DNA from 3 places in the Rahnella sp. CJA17(1/100) genome. Region 1 is predicted to be linked to each of the others. Evidence: predicted binding sites of a transcription regulator. Region 1 holds the regulator's gene; each other region holds the start of a gene.

What was found. The regulator PurR, encoded in region 1, represses purine synthesis genes. The targets are predictions, from matches to a motif close to CANGCAAACGTTTGCNTG.
Region 2: a site for PurR is predicted at 2,214-2,231, ahead of purL (phosphoribosylformylglycinamidine synthase). Genes of this name have one in related genera too.
Region 3: a site for PurR is predicted at 1,270-1,287, ahead of galS (HTH-type transcriptional regulator GalS). Genes of this name have one in related genera too.

The regions. Positions count from the first base shown of each region.
Region 1 covers NZ_CAWOJA010000044.1:414,991-423,214, reverse strand. Annotated here, with positions in the region: gene AACU55_RS18880 (aldo/keto reductase) at 1-41, opposite strand, end outside; gene AACU55_RS18875 (DUF1289 domain-containing protein) at 171-410, opposite strand; gene AACU55_RS18870 (alkene reductase) at 821-1,918, shown strand; gene gloA (lactoylglutathione lyase) at 2,081-2,488, shown strand; gene rnt (ribonuclease T) at 2,581-3,297, shown strand; gene AACU55_RS18855 (Grx4 family monothiol glutaredoxin) at 3,373-3,732, opposite strand; gene AACU55_RS18850 (hypothetical protein) at 3,713-3,841, opposite strand; gene AACU55_RS18845 (C40 family peptidase) at 4,195-5,094, shown strand; gene cydH (cytochrome bd-I oxidase subunit CydH) at 5,260-5,349, opposite strand; gene purR (HTH-type transcriptional repressor PurR) at 5,683-6,708, shown strand; gene punR (DNA-binding transcriptional activator PunR) at 6,746-7,651, opposite strand; gene punC (purine nucleoside transporter PunC) at 7,788-8,224, shown strand, end outside.
Region 2 covers NZ_CAWOJA010000010.1:19,248-27,471, forward strand. Annotated here, with positions in the region: gene tadA (tRNA adenosine(34) deaminase TadA) at 13-570, shown strand; gene mltF (membrane-bound lytic murein transglycosylase MltF) at 589-2,049, opposite strand; gene purL (phosphoribosylformylglycinamidine synthase) at 2,325-6,218, shown strand; gene pagP (lipid IV(A) palmitoyltransferase PagP) at 6,494-7,117, shown strand; gene pagP (lipid IV(A) palmitoyltransferase PagP) at 7,314-7,934, shown strand; gene agp (bifunctional glucose-1-phosphatase/inositol phosphatase) at 8,105-8,224, shown strand, end outside.
Region 3 covers NZ_CAWOJA010000064.1:239,133-247,356, reverse strand. Annotated here, with positions in the region: gene yeiB (DUF418 domain-containing protein YeiB) at 26-1,180, shown strand; gene galS (HTH-type transcriptional regulator GalS) at 1,451-2,482, shown strand; gene mglB (galactose/glucose ABC transporter substrate-binding protein MglB) at 2,733-3,731, shown strand; gene mglA (galactose/methyl galactoside ABC transporter ATP-binding protein MglA) at 3,958-5,490, shown strand; gene mglC (galactose/methyl galactoside ABC transporter permease MglC) at 5,509-6,519, shown strand; gene sanA (outer membrane permeability protein SanA) at 6,656-7,579, opposite strand; gene AACU55_RS21675 (NAD-dependent malic enzyme) at 7,806-8,224, opposite strand, start outside.

The sequences.
Region 1 (8,224 bases):
AATACCGGCCCTTGCGGAGAAATCGGGGTGTGTGCTTCCATTGTGAATCCCTTATATTTTCGATTTTCGACCCACAGAATACACAACGCCCGTGGTGCTGTATTGATGCGACGCGCAAGAATTGTCAGGAAGCGGACCGCCGTCACGATGGCGGTAAACGACAGGTGAAATCAGAACAACTCCGGTTGCTGCGGCAAGGGTTCGTCCGGCTGTTTTCCTGCACGCTGCTGACGCAGCAGGCGTTGCTGACATAACCGCAGCACATGGCGTTTTTCTGTGTCAGTCATTTTTATCCAGCCGAAACGCTCCTCGCGGCTGCGCAGGCAGCCACGGCAATAACCGCGTTCATCAGCCTGACAAATGCCACGGCATGGACTGGGGATGTCAAAAAATTCGAGCTGCTGAGCCACACACCCTCCGCAAATAACGGTGAACATTTATTCAAGACGCTTTCCTGCTATCCCGCAAGGTAATTTACGTCTTATGTTTCATTCTTCAAATATCTGCAACACAGACCTGCTACCGTCCGTTTAGCCGTTTTCACCTGTCGGAAAATGGCCCTACTGTTTCGCAAGCCCTCACCAAGAAAACAGAGGTTTGCCCTCACCTCAGCCGGCACCCGCCGGCTCTTTTTCAATCTTTTTTGCCCTTACTTAAAGTATGGATGCAAACCTGAAATCAGGATGCGTTTGGTGAAAAAGCACCGTGCGCGTAGTCACAAACAGGTCAGATGCGATAGAAAGGTGGCATTAAGAAAGGGTCGGGTGACGTGAAAGTTATCCATGAACGTCTTACCGATCAGTCCATTAACGTCGGAGTTATTGAAATGACCAAGCTTTTCACCCCCATTGTTGTCGGTAAAAACACGTTGTCTAACCGTGTCTTTATGGCACCGCTTACCCGTCTGCGCAGCATCGAACCGGGTGACATCCCTACACCACTCATGGGCGAATATTACGCACAGCGTCACAGTTCTGGCCTGATCATTACTGAAGCCACTCAGGTTTCATTCCAGGCGAAAGGGTATGCCGGCGCACCTGGCCTGCATACGCCGGAACAAGTCGCTGCATGGAAAAAAATCGTGGACGGCGTACATCAGAAAGACGGACGCATTGCGGTTCAGCTGTGGCACACCGGACGTATCTCGCATAACAGCGTTCAGCCTGACAACCAGACACCGGTCGCGCCTTCGGCCGTCAACCCGAACACGCGGACCAGCTTGCGGGATGAGCAAGGTCACGCCATTCGTGTCGATTGCCCGACACCGCGTGCCTTAGCGCTCAGCGAAATTCCGGGGATCGTGAATGATTTCCGTCATGCTGCCGCCTGCTCCGCCGAAGCTGGTTTCGATTACATCGAACTGCATGCCGCGCACGGCTATCTGCTGCATCAGTTTATGTCTCCGGCGTCCAACCTGCGTGAAGATGAATACGGCGGCAGCATTGAAAACCGTACCCGTCTGACGCTGGAAGTGGTTGATGCTGCCATCGGGGCTATTGGCGCTGAACGTGTGGGCATCCGCATTTCGCCAATGGGTCCCTTCAACGGGCTGGATAACGGCGAAGATCAGGAACAGGCGGCTATCTACCTGCTCGATGAACTGAATAAGCGCAAACTCGCTTACCTGCATATCTCCGAACCGGACTGGGCTGGCGGCAAACCTTACTCCACAGAATTCCGGGCAGTGATCCGTGCGCATTATCAGGGTGTGATTGTGGGGGCGGGTGCTTACACCGCAGAAAAAGGCGAAGAACTGATCGAAAAAGGTTATATCGATGCCGTGGCATTTGGCCGCAGCTATATCGCGAACCCTGATCTGGTTGAGCGCCTGAAATCTCATGCGCCTCTCAACGAACCCAAACCGGAAACTTTCTACGGCGGCGGTGCGCAAGGCTATACCGATTATCCGACACTGTAATAATTAAAAAAGAGTGATTCACTCCTTGCAGCAGAAGAGGCCCTCCTTCTGCTGTTTTTTTTGGTCAGTCATTCAACAAGCCGTCGCCGTAATACAGACAAAACGGCGGCTATCAGTTAGGCTTGACCCGTTAACTCTCATCCTGCAAATAAAGAGGAACCTATGCGTTTACTCCACACCATGCTTCGCGTTGGCGATCTGCAACGTGCTATCAGCTTCTATACCGATGTTTTAGGTATGCGTTTGCTGCGTACCAGCGAAAACACTGAATATAAATACTCTCTGGCTTTCGTCGGTTATACCGAAGAAAGTGAAGGTGCAGTGATCGAACTGACCTATAACTGGGGCGTCGACAGCTACGACATCGGCACGGCTTACGGTCATATCGCATTGGGCGTTGATAACGTCGCGCAAACCTGTGATGACATCCGTAATGCAGGCGGAAAAGTGACCCGTGAAGCCGGCCCGGTCAAAGGCGGATCTACCATTATCGCGTTTGTAGAAGATCCGGACGGCTATAAAATCGAGCTGATCGAATCCAAACACGCAGGTCAGGGGCTGGGGAATTAATCTTCCCCGAACACTGACAGGGGCGCAATCGCGCCCTTTTTTATTGACCCATTTTTGCCACAACCCTGCAAGTGGCGGCAAAATTTGCCATAATGCGTGCTGAATTCGATGAAGATAAGAAACTAATGGCCGAGAATAGTGACATTAACGCCCTGAGAGGCCGTTTTCGTGGTTTTTATCCCGTGGTTATCGACGTAGAAACCGCCGGATTTAATGCCAAAACCGATGCGCTGCTGGAAATTGCAGCCATCACCCTGAAGATGGATGAGGACGGCTGGCTGCAAAGCGATGAGACCGTGCATTTCCACGTCGAGCCCTTTGAAGGCGCAATACTGGTGCCGGAAGCCCTGGCGTTTAACGGTATCGATCCGACCAATCCGTTACGCGGTGCAGTCAGTGAATATGAAGCCCTGCACGAGATTTTCAAAGTCATCCGTAAAGGGATGAAAGAGCAAAACTGTAACCGCGCGATCATCGTGGCGCACAACGCCAATTTTGATCACAGCTTCCTGATGGCAGCGGCTGAACGTGCCGGACTGAAACGTAATCCGTTCCACCCTTTTGCCACATTTGATACCGCCGCATTAAGCGGGCTGGTGCTTGGGCAAACGGTGCTGGCAAAAGCCTGTATCAGCGCGGGCATCGTCTTTGACAGCAGCCAGGCACATTCTGCGTTGTATGACACCGAGCGCACAGCCGAGTTGTTCTGCGAGCTGGTCAACCGCTGGAAACGCTTAGGCGGCTGGCCTCTGGCGCTTTCAGACGAAGAAGTCGAAGACGAAACAGCATCGGAAGAAAATCAGCAATAACGGCTTTTGCGCCGAACTGAAGACAAAAAAAGAGCGACATCATGTCGCTCTTTTTACTTTCCGGCCGAAAAAACGTTAGTCTTCTGTCGTATTACTCTCTTCAGAAGATTTGTATTTCTCAGCGGTTTCTTTGATCAACTGCTGCAGTTCGCCGCGCTGGAACATCTCAACCACGATGTCGCAGCCGCCAACCAGTTCACCGTCAACCCACAGTTGCGGGAACGTTGGCCAGTTAGCAAATTTTGGCATCTCAGCACGGATGTCCGGGTTCTGCAGGATATCCACGTAAGCGAAACGCTCGCCACAGGCTGAAAGCGCCTGAACAGCCTGAGCGGAGAAACCGCAGCTTGGCAGTTTCGGCGAACCTTTCATGTACAGCAGAATCGGGTTTTCAGAAACTTGCTTCTGAATTTTTTCAATTGTTGGAGTGGTCATTTCTTGCTTCCTCAAGCCGGTACAGGCTGTCACGATCATTACTCTTCACGCGCAGCATAAAGAGACGGTGCGCAATCACAATACCTTCTATTGTAACGATGGCAGCCATCAGATAAAAACGCCATTTTTTGTGGGGTCTTTCTCAATACTGGCATTTTATTTAACAATCTTTAATGTGTGCGCTCAGGCTCACATCTTTAAACATTCATTGAGAATAACATTTTTGGCGTTCATCGATAACGCCAGATTTGCAAAATTCCATTCTTTAACTCAAATATTAACACCATGAAAAGTGGTTATTTTTTTGACTAAAAATGGCGGTTATTTCGACATAAAAAAAGCCATTAACTTTTTCTCACAATATGATCTAGAATCGAGTCAATTCGTGCTTTTTTGTCAGGTTCTTTTAGGCAATACTCTGACATCCCTGATGTTTAACCTACCACTCATGGTAACGAAGCTATGCGCTTACTGTTCACGCTTTTTGTGCTGCTCTTTACCCAGCTATTTCTGAATATGGCACATGCATCGCCGCAGACACGTGTTTCTGCCGATCAGCGTAAAAGCCATGTTAATCAGGCTGCACCTGAAGAACGGCGAAAGCGAAAAACGGTGGCCGCGAAAACCAGTAAAAAAACTAAAATCGCGCCAGTGACAGAACAAAAAATTCAGGACAAGAATTCGAAGAAGAAAGTTAAAAGCACCGAACTGGCTAAACGAAAGACCACGACGGAGAAAAGTGTCAAAACGACCCGGGCCGAAAGTAAAAAAGAAAAGACACTGAAGACCACACGGGCCGAAAGCAAAACAGAGAAACACGCCAAAACCCGTTCACTCGCGAAAAACAGCACAGAAAGGGTCAGTAAAAAAGAAGCGTATGGCCGGCACCGTAAAGGTAAAAAGCCTGAAGAAGACAGCAAACCGATTACGCTAAGTGCAACGCATAAAAAACGCTATCAGCATGCCCAGCAAACGGCGATGACCAAACTGATGCATCAGGTAGGAAAACCGTATCGCTGGGGCGGAACCTCGCCGAATACCGGTTTTGATTGCAGCGGCTTAGTTTATTACGCCTACAAAGATTTGATCCGTATTAAGATGCCACGCACAGCGAATGAAATGTATCACCTGCGCGATGCGGCTCCGGTCAAACGCGGCGAACTTGAAAGCGGTGATCTGGTGTTCTTCAGAATCAATAACCGCGGCGCAGCAGACCATGTTGGTGTTTACGTGGGGAACGGCAAGTTTATTCAGTCTCCAAGAACGGGCGAAGACATTAAAATCACCTCTCTCGGCGACGATTACTGGCAAGATCATTATGTGGGTGCACGCCGGGTAATGACGCCGAAAACGATCCGATAATAAACAATTCGTTAAGTCTGAAGTTTCGCTAATCAGCCATTGAATAGCATTTAACGAAGAGTTTCTGCAGGGAAGAGTATCGGCGGTAACGGCCACTGCGTAAAATTGAAAAGGGCGATTCCTGTAACAGGAATCGCCCTTTTTTATAGCGGTTCACTTACTGAATCAGTTCATCACCGCAGTGAAGCTGAAAGCGATAATCATAAGCAAAGCGCATACCGTGGTGATCAACGATAATTTCAGGTTGCTGTCCATCAAACCCCCTTTCGGATCAAATTGTGGCATTTTTTAAGCCACACTAATTGTGTGCCAACGCATTTTCGCATAATTAACATTTAAAATCTTGTGCTGAATGACAATGTATCCCTGAGAATTTTACTTCCACTTTCCTGCATTATAAGAGAAAATTGTCGGTTAACACGCCTGTGTGCTGGTTGATTTCACCCGAGAGCATTTCACGCCTCATTCTGAAGAATCCACCCAACGATTTCACTGCCCTTTTAGAAGCCAGCAGTGAGATCCACGCAAGCAAACGATTAACATAATGCTAACGTGCTGAAACACGTGAGTTCAGGAGTCATTGTTTACATGGCAACGATTAAAGATGTCGCAAAGCGCGCTGGCGTTTCCACTACAACCGTGTCGCACGTCATCAATAAAACACGTTTCGTCGCCGAAGAAACCAAAGAAGCGGTTCTCCTTGCAATCAAAGAGTTACATTACTCGCCGAGTGCTGTAGCCCGCAGTCTGAAGGTCAATAACACCAAAACGATCGGTCTGCTTGCCACCTCCAGCGAAGCGCCCTATTTTGCCGAAGTGATTGAAGCCGTAGAAAACAGCTGCTTCTCCAAAGGCTATACGCTGATTTTGTGTAACTCGCATAATAATCTGGAGAAACAACAAGCCTACCTGCAAATGCTGGCGCAAAAACGCGTCGATGGCTTGCTGGTGATGTGCGCGGAATATCCTGATGAGTTGCTCAATATGCTCGAGGAGCACCGTTCGATCCCAATGGTGGTCATGGACTGGGGCGAAGCGCGTAAGAACTTCACCGACAGCATTATTGATAATGCTTTCGAAGGGGGTTACATGGCCGGGCGTTATCTGATTGAACGCGGTCATCGTGATATTGGGGTGATCCCGGGCCAACTGGCACGTAATACCGGCGGTGGCCGCTTCCAGGGTTTTGTGAAAGCACTGACTGAAGCCAATATTCCGCTGCGTGACGAATGGGTAGTTCAGGGCGATTTCGAGCCGGAATCGGGCTATCAGGCGATGCATAAAATTCTGATGCAGAAGCACCGCCCGACTGCCGTATTCTGTGGTGGCGATGTGATGGCAATGGGCGCAATCTGTGCCGCAGACGAACTGGGCCTGCGCGTTCCTCAGGATATTTCCGTGATCGGTTACGACAATGTGCGTAACGCCCGTTACTTCTCCCCCGCGCTGACAACCGTGCATCAGCCGAAAGAACGTCTGGGTGAAATGGCCTTTACCATGTTGCTGGACAGAATTGTCAGTAAGCGTGAAGAGTCTCAGACCATTGAGGTGCATCCGAAACTGGTCGAACGCCGTTCCGTAGCCGATGGTCCGTACCGCGATTACCGCCGTTAACAGATATCGAACGCCTGCAGATGCAGGCGTTTTTTTTCTAATCACGCAGCCATTCCTGATTCATGGTTTCTGTATCGCCCATATATTCCAGCAACCAGGCCAGCGAGGGTGACGGATTGCTTTGATCCCACGTCAGGCAACACGGGCTGTCGGGAAACGTATTTTCCAGCGTCAGCACCTGCAACTTTTTCTGTTCTATCCACGGCGTGACGCGATGAACCGGCATCATACCCACGCATAAGCCCTCGGTCAGGCATTCCAGCGCGCAGGTCCAGTCTGGCACGACCAGCCGCCGCTGGTTATCCAGCGTCCATGTATCCCGCTTAGGCAATGTCCGGGAGGTGTCTTCCAGACAGAGTGCAGGATAAGGCCGCAACTCATCATCATTCAGCGCGCCGGATAACTGCGCCAGCGGATGTTGCGGGCTGACGACGCAATGCCAGTCCATAAATCCCATGTCACGAAAACTGAAGCCCCCGCCAACCGGTATCGCGCGTGTAGCACCGATCGCCACGTCTGCCCGCCCGTCAACCAGCGCATCCCAGACACCATTAAACACTTCTGAGTGAATAATGAGTTCGGTGTCCGCAAAATGGCGGTAGAAATCGAGCACCAGACGCCGTGTCCGTGCGGGTTTTACAATCCGGTCAACCGCCACACGTAATTCGCCGCGCCAGCCGTTCGCCACCTGCTGACACTGCCGGCGCGTGGCTATCATTTTTTTTGTCAGAATCCGCGCTTCATCGACAAAAACCTTTCCCGCAGGCGTCAGTACCACGTCACGATGGCGACGTTCAAACAACGGCACGGCCAGCCACTGCTCAAGCTGACGGACGGTATAGCTTATAGCAGAAGGCACGCGGTGCAAATCTTGCGCTGCCGCACTAAAACTACCCGTTCTTGCCACGGCATCTACCACTTCAAGGGCGTATTCTGACCACATAATTCAGCCTTCAATATTTTTGATAGCAGAGTGCAAATATTAGCGTTTCACAAGCCTGTTATCAAAGCGTTAAACTCCGCCTCCGGTATGTAATCTGCATCACATCATCTGCAATAAATAAATTAACGAGACGATAATGAAACCCTCCTTTGGATTTATGCTCTATCTCGCGGGACTGAGCATGCTGGGCTTTTTAGCCACTGATATGTATCTGCCTGCGTTCAGCGCCATGCAAACCAGTCTGATGACCAGCCCCGGAATGATCAGCGCAAGTCTGAGCATTTTTCTCGGCGGATTTGCTCTCGGTCAGTTGTTATGGGGGCCGTTGTCAGACAGGATCGGCCGTAAACCGGTATTGCTTCTTGGTCTGACACTGTTTGCGGTCGGTTGTCTGGGCGTTATCTGGGTTGAGAATGTACGCGCCCTTCTGGCCCTGCGCTTCTTACAGGCGATGGGCGTTTGTGCCGCCGCAGTCACCTGGCAGGCAATCGTTGTTGACCGTTTCTCTGCCGATGTGGCGAAAAAAACCTTCGCCAGCATTATGCCGTTAGTGGCTCTTTCTCCGGCACTGGC
Region 2 (8,224 bases), on a different contig from region 1:
TGCCGGTAAAAAATGATTGAGGTTGAAGTGGCAGACGCAGAGTTGGCAGTAATAAATGATGATGAACACTGGATGCGACATGCTATGAATCTGGCGCTGAAAGCGCAGGATGAGGGTGAAGTGCCTGTGGGGGCGGTACTGGTTTTAGACAATCAGGTGATTGGTGAAGGCTGGAACCGGTCTATCGGCCATCATGATCCGACAGCGCATGCCGAAATCATGGCATTACGTCAGGGCGGCAACGCCGTGCAAAATTATCGTCTGCTCAATGCCACATTGTACGTTACGCTGGAACCTTGTGTCATGTGCGCGGGGGCGATGATCCACAGCCGGATCCGTCGCGTGGTGTATGGTGCCGCTGATGCCAAAACCGGCGCAGCGGGCTCTTTGCTCGATGTATTGCGCCATCCGGGCATGAATCATCAGGTGGAGATTACGGCGGGTGTGCTGGCAGAAGCGTGTTCGGAACAACTGAGTGCATTTTTTCGTTTTCGCCGCAGCCAGAAAAAAGCGCTGCGACTGGCAGAGCGTGCCGCGCAGGCAGGTGATGCGGCGGATGATCAGGCCTGAGAAAAAGGCCTGCCAGTCTTACGGTGCCAGCGCTTCCTGCGCATTCACCACCGGATATCCCTGACCTAACTGAGCCTGCAAGGCCGCTTTCTGTGCCTGCTGTTTTTCCTTTTCCATCAGATATCCCACCAGACTCAGCTGATAACGACGGATATTCTCCACATAATTATACGCTTGTGTGCCGCGTGCATAACCGTAAGTCGTCCGGCTAAAGAAGCGTTTCTGATTCAGCATCGGCAGACGCTGTTTCACATCTGCCCAGCTGTCCGGATTGGCTTTCTGTTGCGCCGTCAGTTTGCGGGCATCCAGCATATGGCCGTAACCCATGTTATAGGCTGCCAGCGCAAACCAGATCCGTTCATCCTGCGGAACAGATTCCGGCATTTTATCCATCAGATGCGACAGATACTGGGCACCGCCACGGATGCTTTGTTCGGCATCCGTGCGGTCGTCGACATTCAATCCGCCAGCGGTAGCGCGGGTCAGCATCATCACACCCCGTACACCGGTCGGGGATTTTGCCTGCGGATCCCAGTGGGACTCCTGATAGGCGATAGCCGCCAGTAAACGCCAGTCAATATTCCCGGCATACTTTTCGAACAGCGGCTGTAAATCCGGCAGCGTACTGTCGATGGCATTGAGGAAAGTCCGGGTATCAACGTAATCAAAATCGCCCACGTGCCCGAGATATTTTTCTTCCAGCTTTTCCAGGGTGCCGTCTTCTGAAATCTGGCTGAAAAAGTCCAGCATGGCGGCAGAAAGGCTGTCGTCATCAGGTTGTTTGCGGTAGTACCAGGTCACAGGTTCGTCGTCAGTCGCATCAAAAGCCACCGCAAGACGCGGATAAACACGCTGCATCAGGGCGATGGTCACCGAATCGCCCAGCGTATAATCAAGTTTACCGTTCTCGACTTGCTGCAACAGATCGCGGGGTGACATCTTATCGGTCGTGGTCCACGCGAGGTCGGGATACTTTTTGCTGGCGGCTTCCAGTGTGGCGATATGCGCGCTGCCAGCAGACACCACCAGCGAGCCTTTGATGTCTGCGAAGCTTTTCGGGCGCACTGATCCCTGCCGGTAAACCAGTTGCTGGGAAACGGAATAGTATTCCGGGCCAGCACGGTAGTTTTTCAGCCGCTCATTGTTGTACACCAGACCGGAAGCCAGCATGTCAGTATTATCATGATCCAGATCGTCGAACATGCTCTCAATGGTGGTGTGCTGTGTCACGACCAGCTGCACGCCCAGATAATCTGCAAAGCGTTTAGCCAGTTCGTAATCGAAACCGAGATTGCCTTCCGGGGAGTTCATAAAAGTCAGTGGAGAATTGAGCGTGCTTACGCGCAATTCTCCACGGGATTTTATTTGATCCAGTTGGTCGCCTTCACCTCTGTGCCACGGGACTGCCGGCCATAAAGCCAGCGCCAGTAACAGGGCGGCGATCCCCATCAGAACATAATTAATTTTTAGTCGCGTCAAATAGTTATCTCGCTGCGGCGCTCTTGTTTTTTTACGCTATGCTGTGCAGTTAGTATGGCTATATCCCCAGTGCTGACGCATTTTGCTCAACAAAACGGCAGTCTGCAACTTTATTCATGATATCCGTAAAATATGTAGGGCTATAAATGAATATCAAGTTTCCCTGCGCAAACGGTTTCGTCGGGCGTCAGCTTTCTTTATAATAGCCCGCGTTTTCCCCCTGTTGCGCCCAAAGAAGCACTGTGGTCAGTGTCTTCGAAGACGAGAGATCTGTGATTATGGAAATACTGCGTGGTTCGCCCGCTTTGTCGGCTTTTCGCATTAACAAATTGTTGTCCCGTTGTCAGGAAGCCCGTCTTCCGGTCAGCGATATCTACGCCGAATATGTACATTTTGCCGACGTCAGCGCGCCGCTGAGTTCGGACGAACAAACCAAGTTACAACGCCTCCTGAAATACGGTCCTTCTCTCGCTGAACACGCTCCTTCTGGTCGTTTACTGCTGGTTACCCCGCGCCCTGGCACCATTTCTCCGTGGTCTTCCAAAGCTACCGATATTGCACACAATTGCGGCTTGTCGCAGGTTGTGCGTCTGGAACGCGGTCTGGCATTTTATGTACAGGCGCCGCAACTGACCGAACCACAGTGGAATGAACTGGGCGCATTACTGCATGACCGCATGATGGAAACTGTCTTTGGTCATCTGGAAGACGCCAGCGCGTTGTTTGCGCAGCATCAGCCGGCTCCGGTGCAGCATGTGGATATCCTGGGCGTTGGCCGTGGCGCTCTGGAAGCCGCCAACACCAAATTAGGTCTGGCGCTGGCTCAGGACGAAATTGATTATCTGATGGATGCCTTTACGTCGTTGGGGCGCAACCCGACGGACATCGAACTGTATATGTTCGCACAGGCAAACTCAGAACACTGCCGTCACAAAATCTTCAACGCAGACTGGATTATCGACGGCGAAACGCAGCCGAAATCCCTGTTTAAGATGATCAAGAATACGTTCGAACACACTCCCGATCACGTGCTGTCCGCGTATAAAGATAACGCCGCCGTGATGGAAGGTTCGCAGGTCGGTCGCTTCTACGCCGATGCGAAAGACGGTCTGTACGATTTCCATCAGGAGCAGGCGCATATCCTGATGAAGGTCGAAACCCATAACCACCCGACGGCGATCTCTCCGTGGCCGGGTGCGGCCACGGGTTCCGGCGGTGAAATCCGTGACGAAGGTGCAACCGGTCGCGGCGCGAAACCGAAAGCCGGTCTGGTCGGTTTCTCCGTGTCAAACCTGCGTATTCCTGGTTTTGAACAGCCGTGGGAAGAAGATTTTGGTAAGCCGGATCGTATCGTTACCGCGCTGGATATCATGACCGATGGCCCGCTGGGCGGCGCAGCATTTAACAACGAATTCGGTCGTCCGGCGTTGCTGGGCTACTTCCGTACTTACGAAGAAAACGTCAATAGTCACAACGGCCCTGAACTGCGCGGTTACCACAAACCGATCATGCTGGCAGGCGGTATCGGCAACATCCGTGCCGATCACGTGCAAAAAGGTGAAATCACGGTTGGCGCGAAACTGATTGTACTTGGCGGCCCGGCGATGAATATCGGTCTGGGTGGCGGCGCGGCGTCTTCTATGGCTTCCGGTCAGTCTGATGCCGATCTGGATTTTGCTTCCGTACAGCGCGACAACCCGGAAATGGAACGCCGTTGTCAGGAAGTGATCGACCGCTGCTGGCAACTGGGCGAAGCCAACCCGATTTTATTTATCCATGATGTGGGTGCCGGCGGTTTATCTAACGCCATGCCGGAACTGGTCAGCGATGGCAACCGTGGCGGTCGTTTCCAGCTTCGTGACATCCTGAACGACGAACCGGGCATGAGCCCGCTGGAAGTCTGGTGTAACGAATCACAGGAACGTTATGTGCTGGCGGTTTCTCCGGCGCAGCTTGAACAGTTCGATGCGATTTGCCAGCGTGAACGAGCACCTTACGCGGTCATCGGTGAAGCCACCGAAGAAATGCATCTTTCTCTGAAAGACAGCCATTTCGACAACCAGCCAATTGATATGCCGCTGGATGTCCTGCTGGGTAAAACGCCAAAAATGACCCGCGACGTCACCACATTGAAAGCGAAAGGTGACGACCTGAATGCGGAAAACATCCAGATTGCGGAAGCGGTAAATCGCGTTCTGCATTTGCCAGCCGTTGCTGAGAAAACCTTCCTGATCACCATCGGCGACCGCACCGTCACCGGCATGGTCGCGCGTGACCAGATGGTCGGCCCGTGGCAGATCCCGGTAGCCGACTGCGCAGTCACCACCGCCAGCCTCGACAGCTACCACGGCGAAGCGATGTCACTGGGCGAACGCGCTCCGGTTGCCTTGCTGGACTTCGCTGCCTCTGGTCGCATGGCCGTTGGCGAAGCGCTCACGAATATTGCCGCGGTGGAGATCGGCAGCCTGAAACGCGTTAAGCTTTCTGCTAACTGGATGTCTGCGGCCGGTCACCCGGGCGAAGATGCCGGTTTATACGCGGCTGTAAAAGCGGTGGGCGAAGAACTGTGTCCGGCGCTGGGTATTACTATTCCTGTGGGCAAAGACTCCATGTCGATGAAAACCCGCTGGCAGGAAGGTAACGAACAACGCGAGATGACGTCTCCGCTGTCATTGGTAATCACCGCGTTTGCCCGAGTCGAAGACGTCCGCCATACCGTGACGCCGCAACTGCGCACCGACCAGGGTGACACCGCATTGCTGTTGGTGGATCTGGGGGCAGGTCATAACGCACTGGGCGCTACGGCGCTGGCGCAGGTTTACCGCCAGCTCGGTAACACGCCTGCTGACGTTCGCAGTGCAGAGCAACTGGGTGGTTTCTTCAACGCCATGCAGGCGCTGGTGTCTGAACAGAAATTGCTGGCCTACCATGACCGTTCCGACGGTGGTTTGCTGGTGACGCTGGCTGAAATGGCCTTTGCCGGACATTGCGGCCTGACTGCAGATATAGCTGCGCTGGGCAACGATGTGCTTGCTGCATTGTTCAACGAAGAACTGGGCGCCGTGATCCAGGTTCGTGCATCAGACCGTGAAGCGGTGGAAAAAACACTGGCTGATTTTGGTCTGGCGGATTGCACGCATTACCTCGGTACCGTGGAAACCGGCGATCGCTTCATCATCACTTCCGGCAATAAGCCGGTGTACAGCGAAAGCCGTACCACGTTGCGCACCTGGTGGGCAGAAACCACCTGGCAGATGCAGCGCCTGCGCGATAACCCTGAATGTGCCGATCAGGAACATCAGGCGAAAACCAACGATCTCGATCCGGGTCTGAACGTCAAACTGACTTTCGCTCCGGATGAAGACGTAGCCGCGCCATACATCGCCAAAGGTGCGCGTCCGAAAGTCGCCGTTCTGCGCGAGCAGGGTGTGAACTCACACGTTGAAATGGCTGCTGCTTTCCACCGTGCCGGTTTCGATGCGGTTGACGTGCATATGAGTGACCTGCTGGCCGGTCGCCGTGATTTACAGGATTTCCACACGCTGGTAGCGTGCGGTGGATTCTCTTACGGTGACGTGCTGGGCGCGGGTGAAGGCTGGGCGAAATCCGTCCTGTTCAACGACCGCGTGCGTGAAGAGTTTGAAGAATTCTTCCACCGTCCGCAGACGCTGGCCCTGGGCGTGTGTAACGGTTGTCAGATGATGTCTAACCTCAAAGAGCTGATCCCGGGCGCAGAGCATTGGCCACGCTTCGTGCGTAACCTGTCTGACCGCTTCGAAGCGCGTTTCAGCCTGGTGGAAGTGACGGCCAGCCCGTCGATGTTTATGCAGGGCATGGCCGGTTCACGTATGCCAATCGCGGTTTCCCACGGCGAAGGACACGTGGAAGTCCGTGACGCCGCGCATCTGGCGCAAATCGAGCACAGCAATCTGGTGGCGCTGCGCTTTGTGGATAATAACGGTCATGCGACCGAAAACTATCCGGCGAACCCTAACGGCTCCCCGAACGGGATCACCGCGGTCACTAACCTGTCAGGCCGCGTCACTGTAATGATGCCGCACCCGGAGCGTGTTTTCCGCACGGTCAGCAACTCCTGGCATCCGGAAGAGTGGGGCGAAGACAGCCCGTGGATGCGCATGTTCCGTAATGCGCGTAAACAGCTTGGTTGATGCTTAATAAGCCTCAGTAATAAAAATCCGCAGTGCGAAAGCCTGCGGATTTTTTGTATCCGGGTATCCGGCAAAGAAGTAAACTTCAGCCAAAGCGGCTCTGTGTAAAAGAAAATTTCAGTTTACACGCGACCATAAATTTCTAATGCATTGTTTTATAATGAAATAACTTTATTACATTCATGTGGTTTATCATTGCTTAATTAATGATTAACTATTTATATGCGTTTGTCGTTATATACTGCCCCGGTCAACTCAACAGGGCTTTAACGCCAATGAAAAATTTATATTCCGTGAATTATCGCGCAGTATTCGCTTTTGCATTTTTAACCTTTTCATTATTTCTTTCAATTAATGTTAAGGCGCAAGATAATGTTATTAATTCTCAGCAACAGAATGTTTCCTCGCAAGAAAATGATAAAGGCTTATGGGATTCCTATAAAAATAATGTTGCTGAAACATGGATGGCACCTCAGCAGCAGGATCTCTTTCTGCCTGTATTAACGCGTCATAACCGGCATACACACAGTCAAAAACAAATTGATGGGTATAATGAACATCCGTGGGGCGGCGGTTATGGTATTTCACGTTATGATGAAAAAGGAAACTGGCACGGGATTTATGCAATGGCCTTTAAAGACTTCTTTAATAAATGGGAGCCTGTGGCCGGTTACGCTTATGAAAAAATATGGCAGCCACTGGATGATAAAGAATTTCGTCTGGGGGCGGGGTATATAACCGCTGTCTCGGCGCGGGATAATTATGATTACGTCCCCTTCCCGTTAGTCCTGCCGCTGGTGTCTGTCGGGTACTCGAGACTGACTTTCCAGGCTACCTATATTCCCGGTACAAATTCTAAGGGGAATGTACTTTTTGGCTGGCTGCGTTTGCAAATTTAATAGGAATAGTCTTTAAAGTAATGTTTGTGAGTGTAAGAAATGTTGTATTGGTTTCAGGAAAAATCTGATAATTGGAAAACCATTTTCTTAAAATTCAGATGATTAACGATTTACAGTATTTTTGTTTTATCCGTGTTTATATTCTTCATTCATGATGGAGTTATGATAGAGCTTCAACATGGAGTTAAAACAATAAATGCACATCGTTAATATTAGAAACGTTATCAGGGAAATCATTTTTTTTGGCGCCATCAGTGTGAGTGCGTCAGCATCAGCTAATAATAGTGGTACTAACCCCGTCAGCGATCCCGATACCATTCAGTACAAATCGCTGGCTGCGAACGTGTGGTCAGACTTCACCGATAAAGTCTCAACGACCTGGAATGATTCTGATGCACAGGATTTGTATCTGCCGGTAATCACCTGGCATAACCGTCTGACCTACGATAAAGAGAAAACCGATAAATACAACGAACGTCCGTGGGGGGGAGGCTATGGTATTTCCAGATATGATGAAAAGGGTAACTGGAATGGCATTTATTTTATGGCGTTTAAAGATTCCCACAATAAATGGGAACCCATCGGCGGTTACGGCTGGGAAAAAATATGGACGCCAGCAGAAGATAAAAACTTTCGCTTAGGGCTGGGGTATACCGCGGCGGTGACGGCGCGTGACGATTATGAATATATTCCTATCCCGATTGTTTTACCGCTGGCTTCTGTCGGCTATAACAAACTGACCTTCCAGGCGACGTATATTCCGGGAACCTACAATAACGGCAATGTGTTCTTTGCGTGGCTGCGTTATCAGTTCTGATGCGTTTTTTGTGACTGTACAAAGCCCGGCCACAGGTTGTGAACCTGATCCCCCACTTCTGATGAATATTCCACTATGCTAAAAATTCACCGCAGGAATCAATCTGTTGGCTTCTGCGGTGTTTTTTGTTTTCAGGGAATCTACAAAACACTTCATCAAGAGGATCACTCGTGAAAAAAGCATCCCGTTATTTTGCATTGTCTGCACTTGCCTGCGTTTTACCTCTCACGTTGCCCGTCGCTCAGGCCGCCCAGTCCGATAATTTAGAACTGCAACAGGTTCTGGTGCTT
Region 3 (8,224 bases), on a different contig from region 1:
AATAATCTTCAAAAGGAATGTCAGGGTGCGCTCACGTATTGCCACGCTCGACTTTGCCCGTGGTCTCGCCATTTTTGGCATTCTTCTGCTCAATATCAGCGCCTTCGGTTTACCGAAAGCCGCTTACCTGAATCCGGCATTTGCCGGAACGCCTTCAGCTTCTGATACCTGGACCTGGGCGGTACTCGACGCACTGGCGCAAGGCAAATTCCTGATGATGTTCGCCATGCTGTTTGGCGGCGGTCTGTTTTTATTGCTGCCGCGCGGCAAACACTGGATCCAGGCCCGGCTGTCGATTTTATTACTGTGCGGTTTTCTTCATGCCACCCTGATGTGGGACGGTGATATTTTGCTGTCATACGGGCTGATTGGTCTGGTGTGCTGGAGGATGGTGCGGGAAGGGCGCAGCAGTCAGTCGCTGATTTCAACGGGCATCATTTTGTATCTGATCGGTGTGGCGGTGCTGGCGATGCTGGGGTTTATTACCTCGCCAAAGCCCGGTAGTTTCTGGCTTCCGGGACCGGCGGAAATTCAGTATGAACAATACTGGCGGCTGAAAGGGGGTTGGGAAGCTATCCGCAACCGGCTCGATTTACTGTCATCCAGTTTGCTGGCGATTGGCGCGCAATACGGCTGGGAGCTGGCGGGCGCCATGCTTATTGGCTCCGGCCTGATGCGCAGCGGATGGCTGAAAGGTGCGTTCCGCGTCTCGCATTACCGCAAGGTCGCCGCCGTACTGTTACCGCTTTCATTGCTGATTCAGATCCCGGCGATTTATCTGCAATACCGTACCGGCTGGGACTACCGCTGGAGCGGTTTTCTGTTGCAGGTGCCGCGTGAAATTGGCTCGCTGATGCAGGCGGTGAGCTATCTGGCGCTGTGTTACGGCTTCTGGCCGCTGATTTCCCGCTGGCGCGTCACGCACTGGATTTCGCAGACTGGCCGTATGGCACTGACCAATTACCTGTTACAGACGCTCATTTGCATCACCTTCTTCAATGTTTTCGGCTTCTATCAGCACTTCGACCGCCTGCAGCTGGTCGCACTGGTGCCGCTGGTCTGGGCGTGCAATGTGCTGGTGACATTGCTGTGGCTGCGTCATTTCCGCCAGGGGCCGGTGGAGTGGCTCTGGCGTCAACTGACGGCGAAAGCAGCGGGTGAAGAACTAAAAGCTGCCTGAACCTGACGTTGATATATCATCCTAAATGATGGATTTGGGATGAAGGTTGCATATTTGTATGTAAACGTTTTCTTTCCTGTGACGAGATTCACGCAGGCGTTTTCGCAAAATGTTTAGGATAGCGGTCGTGCCTCTCCGATGACCACTACACTAAAAAAGGAAACGCCATGCGCACTTCACCTCGCTTCTCTTTGTCTGGTTTCTTTACCTCCTGGGTCAAAAATTTCCGTATTCCTCCGTACCATTCCCTGACTGATCACGGAGCGACGCATGGTCACAATTCGTGATGTCGCCCGGCTGGCGGGGGTTTCTGTCGCCACCGTGTCACGTGTTCTGAACAATCCGTCTATTGCCAGCAAAGAAGCGCGCGAGCAGGTGTTACAGGCTGTCGCCACGCTGGGATACCGGCCCAATGCCAATGCGCAGGCACTGGCGACGCAAAGCAGCGATACCATCGGCGTGGTGGTGATGGATGTTTCAGACCCGTTCTTTGGCGCGCTGGTGAAAGCCGTTGATACCGTCGCGCAGCAGCATCAGAAATACGTCCTGATAGGCAACAGCTATCATATTGCTGAAAAAGAAAGGTATGCCATTGAAGTTCTGATTCGTCAGCGCTGTAACGCACTCATTGTGCATTCCAAGGCGCTGGGGGATGACGAGCTTTCGCGATTTATGGATCAGGTGTCGGGCATGGTGCTGATTAACCGTGTCATTCCGGGCTACGAGCACCGCTGTGTCTGGCTTAACAACGTCAGTGGCGCGGAAATGGCGACGCGTTTGTTGCTGTCTCAGGGGCACCAGCGCATTGGTTACATCGGTTCAAGTCATGGCATCGAAGACGATTTACAGCGTTATCAGGGTTACTCACAGGCAATGATGCAGGCACATCAGAGCGGAGATGCGCCCCCTGCCGCATGGCGGGCGCAAAGTTCGCCGGATCTGCAGGGCGGGGAAGCGGCGATGGTGGAACTGCTCGGGCGTAATCTGCACCTCAGCGCGGTGTTCGCCTACAACGATTCGATGGCTGCGGGGGCGATGGCCGTGTTGAAAGAAAACGGAATTAACATTCCCGATGACTTTTCGCTGATCGGTTTTGATGACATTCCGATTGCCCGCTATACCAGCCCGAAAATGACCACCGTGCGTTATCCGATCGTTTCCATGGCGACGCTTGCCACTGAACTGGCTTTAAAAGGTGCGGCAGAACAGTTAGCTACGAGCGTTTCGCATTGCTTCATGCCTACGCTGGTCAGACGCCACTCGGTAGCTCCCTGGCAAAATGTGGCACCCGTCACTTATTGATCAAATAACGCGATGTAACCGTTTTCAATCTGTGAGAACTTTCACAGTTTATTAACATCGGGCGCATTATGATTCATTCGTTTTCAATATGATTCAATTTGGGTCCGGTTTGCCGGACTTGTTTCACAGCGAGTCAGGACGTTATAAGTCAAGGATGGCAGGCACCCACAATCGTGACGTGGAGCTGTACTGCTCCCGCAGGGATTTCCGGTGCCAAATTCTGTAACACCCTACATAACCGGAGATACAAATGAATAAGAAGGTCTTCACCCTGGCGACTCTGGCTGCAAGCATGATGTTTGGTTTTGCCGCACATGCTGCTGATACTAAAATCGGTGTCACCATCTACAAATATGACGACAACTTCATGTCCGAAGTTCGTAAAGCCATTGAGAAAGATGCGAAAGCCACTCCAGATGTGCAACTGCTGATGAATGACTCGCAAAACAGCCAGTCTACCCAGAACGACCAGGTTGACGTTATGCTGGCGAAGGGTGTTAAAGCGTTGGCCATTAACCTGGTTGACCCGGCTGCTGCCCCGGTCATCATTGAAAAAGCCCGCGGTGCTGGCATTCCTGTCGTTTTCTATAACAAAGAACCTTCCCGTAAAGATTTAGACAGCTACGACAAAGCCTATTATGTCGGGACTGATTCTAAAGAATCCGGCGTGATCCAGGGTGAGCTGATTGCTAAACACTGGAAAGCTAACCCGGCCTGGGATCTGAACAAAGACGGCGTGATCCAATACGTGCTGATCAAAGGCGAGCCGGGCCATCCGGATGCTGAAGCGCGTACTAAGTACGTCATCAGCACCCTGAATGGCAAAGAAGGCCTGAAAACTCAACAACTGCAGCTTGATACCGCCATGTGGGATACCGCACAGGCGAAAGACAAGATGGATGCGTGGTTGTCCGGTCCTAACGCTAACAAAATCGAAGTGGTTATCGCCAACAACGATGCGATGGCAATGGGTGCTGTAGAAGCGCTGAAATCCCATAACAAAACCAGCATTCCGGTATTTGGTGTGGATGCCCTGTCAGAAGCGCTGGCACTGGTGAAATCTGGCGCAATGGCCGGTACCGTGTTGAACGATGCAAACAATCAGGCGAAAGCCACGTTTGATCTGGCGAGAAATCTGGCTGACGGTAAACCAGCGGCCGAAGGGACTAACTGGAAAATCGAAAACAAAGTCGTGCGTATTCCTTACGTCGCTGTGGATAAAGACAACCTGTCTTCCTTCGTGAAATAAGAATGCAGCGGCAGCAGTAAAGACAGACAGCAATAAAAAACAAAGCTAAGCAGTGGCAAAAATAATTGCGGTTAAGCCGTAAATAAAGACTAAGTATGATTAGACGTTAATGCTTATCTGACAGGACGTCATGTCGCTCTGCGTGTGGTGCGTATACCGGCCATACGCAGGGCTGACATCAGGTATTAATACACCCGTTTATTTTTATCTTTAGCCAGGTATAACTATGGCCGATAATACGTTATCTGACACAACATCAAAACCGGACGAATTCCTTCTGGAAATGAGTGGTATCAATAAATCATTTCCTGGCGTCAGGGCGTTAGATAATGTGAATTTGAAAGTGCGTCCTCATTCTATTCACGCCCTGATGGGTGAAAATGGCGCCGGTAAATCCACATTATTAAAATGCCTTTTCGGGATATACAGCAAAGATTCCGGTACCATTCTTTTTCAGGGACAGGAAGTTAATTTTAAAAGTTCGAAAGAAGCGCTGGAACAGGGCGTGTCGATGGTCCATCAGGAATTAAACCTGGTGTTGCAACGTACGGTCATGGACAACATGTGGCTGGGACGTTATCCGACCAAAGGACTATTTGTCGATCAGGACAAAATGTACAAAGACACCAAGGCGATTTTCGACGAACTGGACATTGATATCGACCCGCGCGACAAGGTCGGTAAGTTGTCCGTTTCGCAGATGCAGATGATCGAAATCGCTAAGGCGTTTTCCTACAATGCAAAAATCGTCATTATGGACGAACCAACGTCCTCGCTGACGGAAAAGGAAGTGAACCATCTGTTCACCATCATCCGTAAGCTGAAAGATCGTGGCTGCGGCATTGTGTATATCTCGCATAAGATGGAAGAAATCTTCCAGTTGTGCGATGAGATAACCATTCTGCGCGACGGTCAGTGGATTATTACTCAGCCGCTGGAAGGCCTGGACATGGATAAAATCATTTCCATGATGGTCGGCCGCTCACTGAGCCAGCGTTTCCCTGACCGCCAGAACGTACCGGGTGAAGTTATCCTCGAAGTCCGTAATCTGACCTCGCTGCGCCAGCCTTCCATTCGTGATATTTCCTTTGATTTACACAAAGGGGAAATCCTCGGAATTGCCGGTTTAGTCGGTGCAAAACGTACAGATATCGTCGAGACGTTATTTGGTATCCGCGAGAAAGTCGCCGGAACCATTAAATTACACGGCAAAAAAATTAATAATCACAGTGCCAATGAAGCCATTAACCATGGTTTTGCACTGGTGACGGAAGAACGTCGTTCCACCGGTATTTATGCATATCTGGACATCGGCTTTAACTCGCTGATTTCTAATATTCGTCAATATAAAAATAGAGCCGGTTTACTCGACACTGCCCGGATGAAAAGCGATACCCAATGGGTTATCGATTCCATGCGGGTGAAAACGCCGGGACATAAAACCAGCATTGGTTCATTGTCAGGCGGTAATCAGCAAAAAGTTATTATCGGGCGCTGGTTATTAACCAACCCTGAGATATTAATGCTGGACGAACCGACGCGCGGCATTGATGTTGGCGCTAAGTTTGAAATTTACCAGTTAATCACCGAGTTGGCGAAAAAAGAGAAGGGGATCATTATTATCTCCTCTGAAATGCCGGAGTTGCTGGGTATTACTGACAGAATATTGGTTATGAGTAATGGACAGGTTGCGGGTATTGTTGAAACTAAAAATACTTCGCAGAACGAAATATTACGCCTGGCTTCCTTGCATCTCTAATTTTTAAGGGTTCTTATTATGAAAGCATTAAATAAGAAAAGTGTGCTCACTTATTTAAAAGAGGGCGGGATTTATGTGGTCCTGCTGGTCTTACTGGCCATTATTATCATCCAGGATCCGAGCTTCCTCAGTCTCGTCAACTTAAGTAACATTCTGACTCAGTCATCCGTGCGCGTTATTATCGCACTGGGCGTGGCAGGGCTTATCGTCACCCAGGGTACTGACCTGTCAGCCGGGCGTCAGGTCGGGTTAGCAGCGGTTGTTGCGGCCACCATGTTGCAGGCGATGGACAACGTCAACAAAGTATTCCCGAATCTGGAAGTGGTGCCCATTCCGCTGGTTATTCTGACCGTGTGTATTGTTGGTGCATTAATTGGTTTGCTGAACGGTATTATTATCGCTTACCTGAACGTAACGCCGTTTATTACCACGCTGGGCACAATGATTATCGTCTACGGGATTAACTCCCTGTATTACGATTATGTTGGTTCTTCACCGGTGGCAGGCTTTGACCCGGGCTTCTCCCAGTTTGCACAAGGCTTTATCCATTTAGGTGGTCTGAAGCTTTCCTACATTACGTTCTACGCGCTGATTGCGATCGCCTTTGTCTGGGTGTTGTGGAACAAAACCCGCTTTGGTAAAAACATCTTTGCTATCGGTGGTAACCCGGAAGCCGCGAAAGTTTCCGGCGTTAACGTCCCGTTAAACCTGATTATGATTTATGCATTGTCTGGTGTGTTCTATGCGTTCGGCGGTTTGCTCGAAGCTGGGCGTATCGGCAGTGCGACCAACAACCTCGGCTTTATGTATGAACTCGATGCCATCGCAGCCTGTGTGGTCGGCGGCGTGTCATTCGCCGGTGGTGTGGGTTCTGTGGCAGGGGTGGTGACAGGGGTGCTGATTTTCACCGTCATCAACTACGGCCTGACCTACATCGGCGTGAACCCTTACTGGCAGTACATTATCAAGGGCAGCATCATCATCTTCGCGGTGGCGCTGGACTCTTTGAAATACGCCAAGAAGAAATAAGTTTTCGGGCAGTAAAAACAAAAGGCCGCATACGCGGCCTTTTTGCTGTCGTAAATTCGGCACCGACTGCTCCCTCCCCTGCGAAGGGGAGGCACTAAAGGCCAAACCCTTTCGAAGGGGAGGCGCAGTCCGGCGATCACTGCTGGAATGGATTTCTGCCTACCGGTTTCGCCGTTTCGGGTTTGGCGGAGGGTTCCACATCTTCTGTTTCATCCTGTGCCGCGTCATTGGCTTCCTGCTCCGCTTTGACTCTGGCCGCTTCGTCTGCGGCTGCTTTTTCCGCAGCAGCTTTATCCGCTGCTGCTTTATCTGCCGCGGCTTTGGCGATAGCGGCTTTCTTCTCGGCTTCAAGTTGCTGTTGTAATGCCAGCAGTTGTTCCGGTGTTACCGCCGGGTAGCCCTGGGCATCGTCCGGAATGTTGTGTACCGCAGGAATAGGGATCAGCGGGCCAAGGAAGCGGGGTTCGCGTTTAAGCAGATACAAATCCGTCAGCGCGCCGAGGCGGGCGAAGATCTCGCGGCTGCGCACGCTGAGCATATTTTTTGGCGATGGTACGGCGAAACATTGTGCCTGAATGCCCATGTGCAGCGCGATAAACAGCGCGCGTTCGCAGTGGAAACGCTGGGTTATAATGATGAAATCGTTAGTGTCGAAGACTTTGCGGGTACGCACGATGGAGTCGAGCGTACGGAATCCGGCGTAGTCGAGCACGATATCGCTGGCGGGAATACCGGCGGCAATCAGGTCGCGGCGCATGGTGCTCGGCTCGTTATAACTTTGCTGTGCATTGTCACCGCTCAGCAGCAGATATTTTACCTTGCCGCTGTTGTAGGCATTAATCGCGCCCTGAATCCGGTACAGGTAATACTGATTAATGACGCCGGTGCGGTAATACTTCGCCGTTCCGAGCACCACGCCGACCTGACGGTGCGGCAGGGTTTGTACTTCGTCATAAATGTAGGGCTGGGTACGTAAGCTTATCCACTGATCAAGCCCAATAGCGACAGCCAGCATCAGAATAATGATGCCGAAAACGCCAGCTATAAGTCGCTTAATCATAGGTATCCCTGTTATGACCGGATGGAAATCGGATCCAAGGCTACTTTACCTGTTCGGGGTTCGCAATACGTTGGACTCTGCATCCACAGGCTTCGCAGCTTTTTTCAGCACTTTTCAGTGAATTACTTCTTAATCTGCGCGACGTACTGCAATTTGGACGAAAAAAAAGACCAATGCATAAGGCATTGGTCTGGATCATAGCCGGACTTCTTTTACTACCGTCGGATCAGAAAGACGTGCGCTTATAACTTCGGTACTGCGGTGCCCAGAAGTTGTGCTCAATGGCTTTCGACAGAGAATCTTCTGACGTTACCATCGCCACGCCCTGCAACTGCGCGGCCTTACCGACGGCCATCGCGATGCATTTAGACACGCCCTGAATATCGTCAACGTCCGGCAGCAGCGAGCCTGTGCCTTCTGTGGCCAGCGGCGAACACTCTGCCAGCGTTCTGCTGGCGGCCATCAGCATCCCGTCGGTAACGCGGGTGGCGCCCGAGGCAATCACACCCAGCCCGATCCCCGGGAAGATGAAGGAGTTGTTGCACTGTGCGATAGGGTAGAGCTTGCCTTTGTGGCTCACCGGTGCAAACGGGCTGCCGGTGGCGACCAGCGCGGCGCCGTCGGTCCAGTTCAGGATATCGGCAG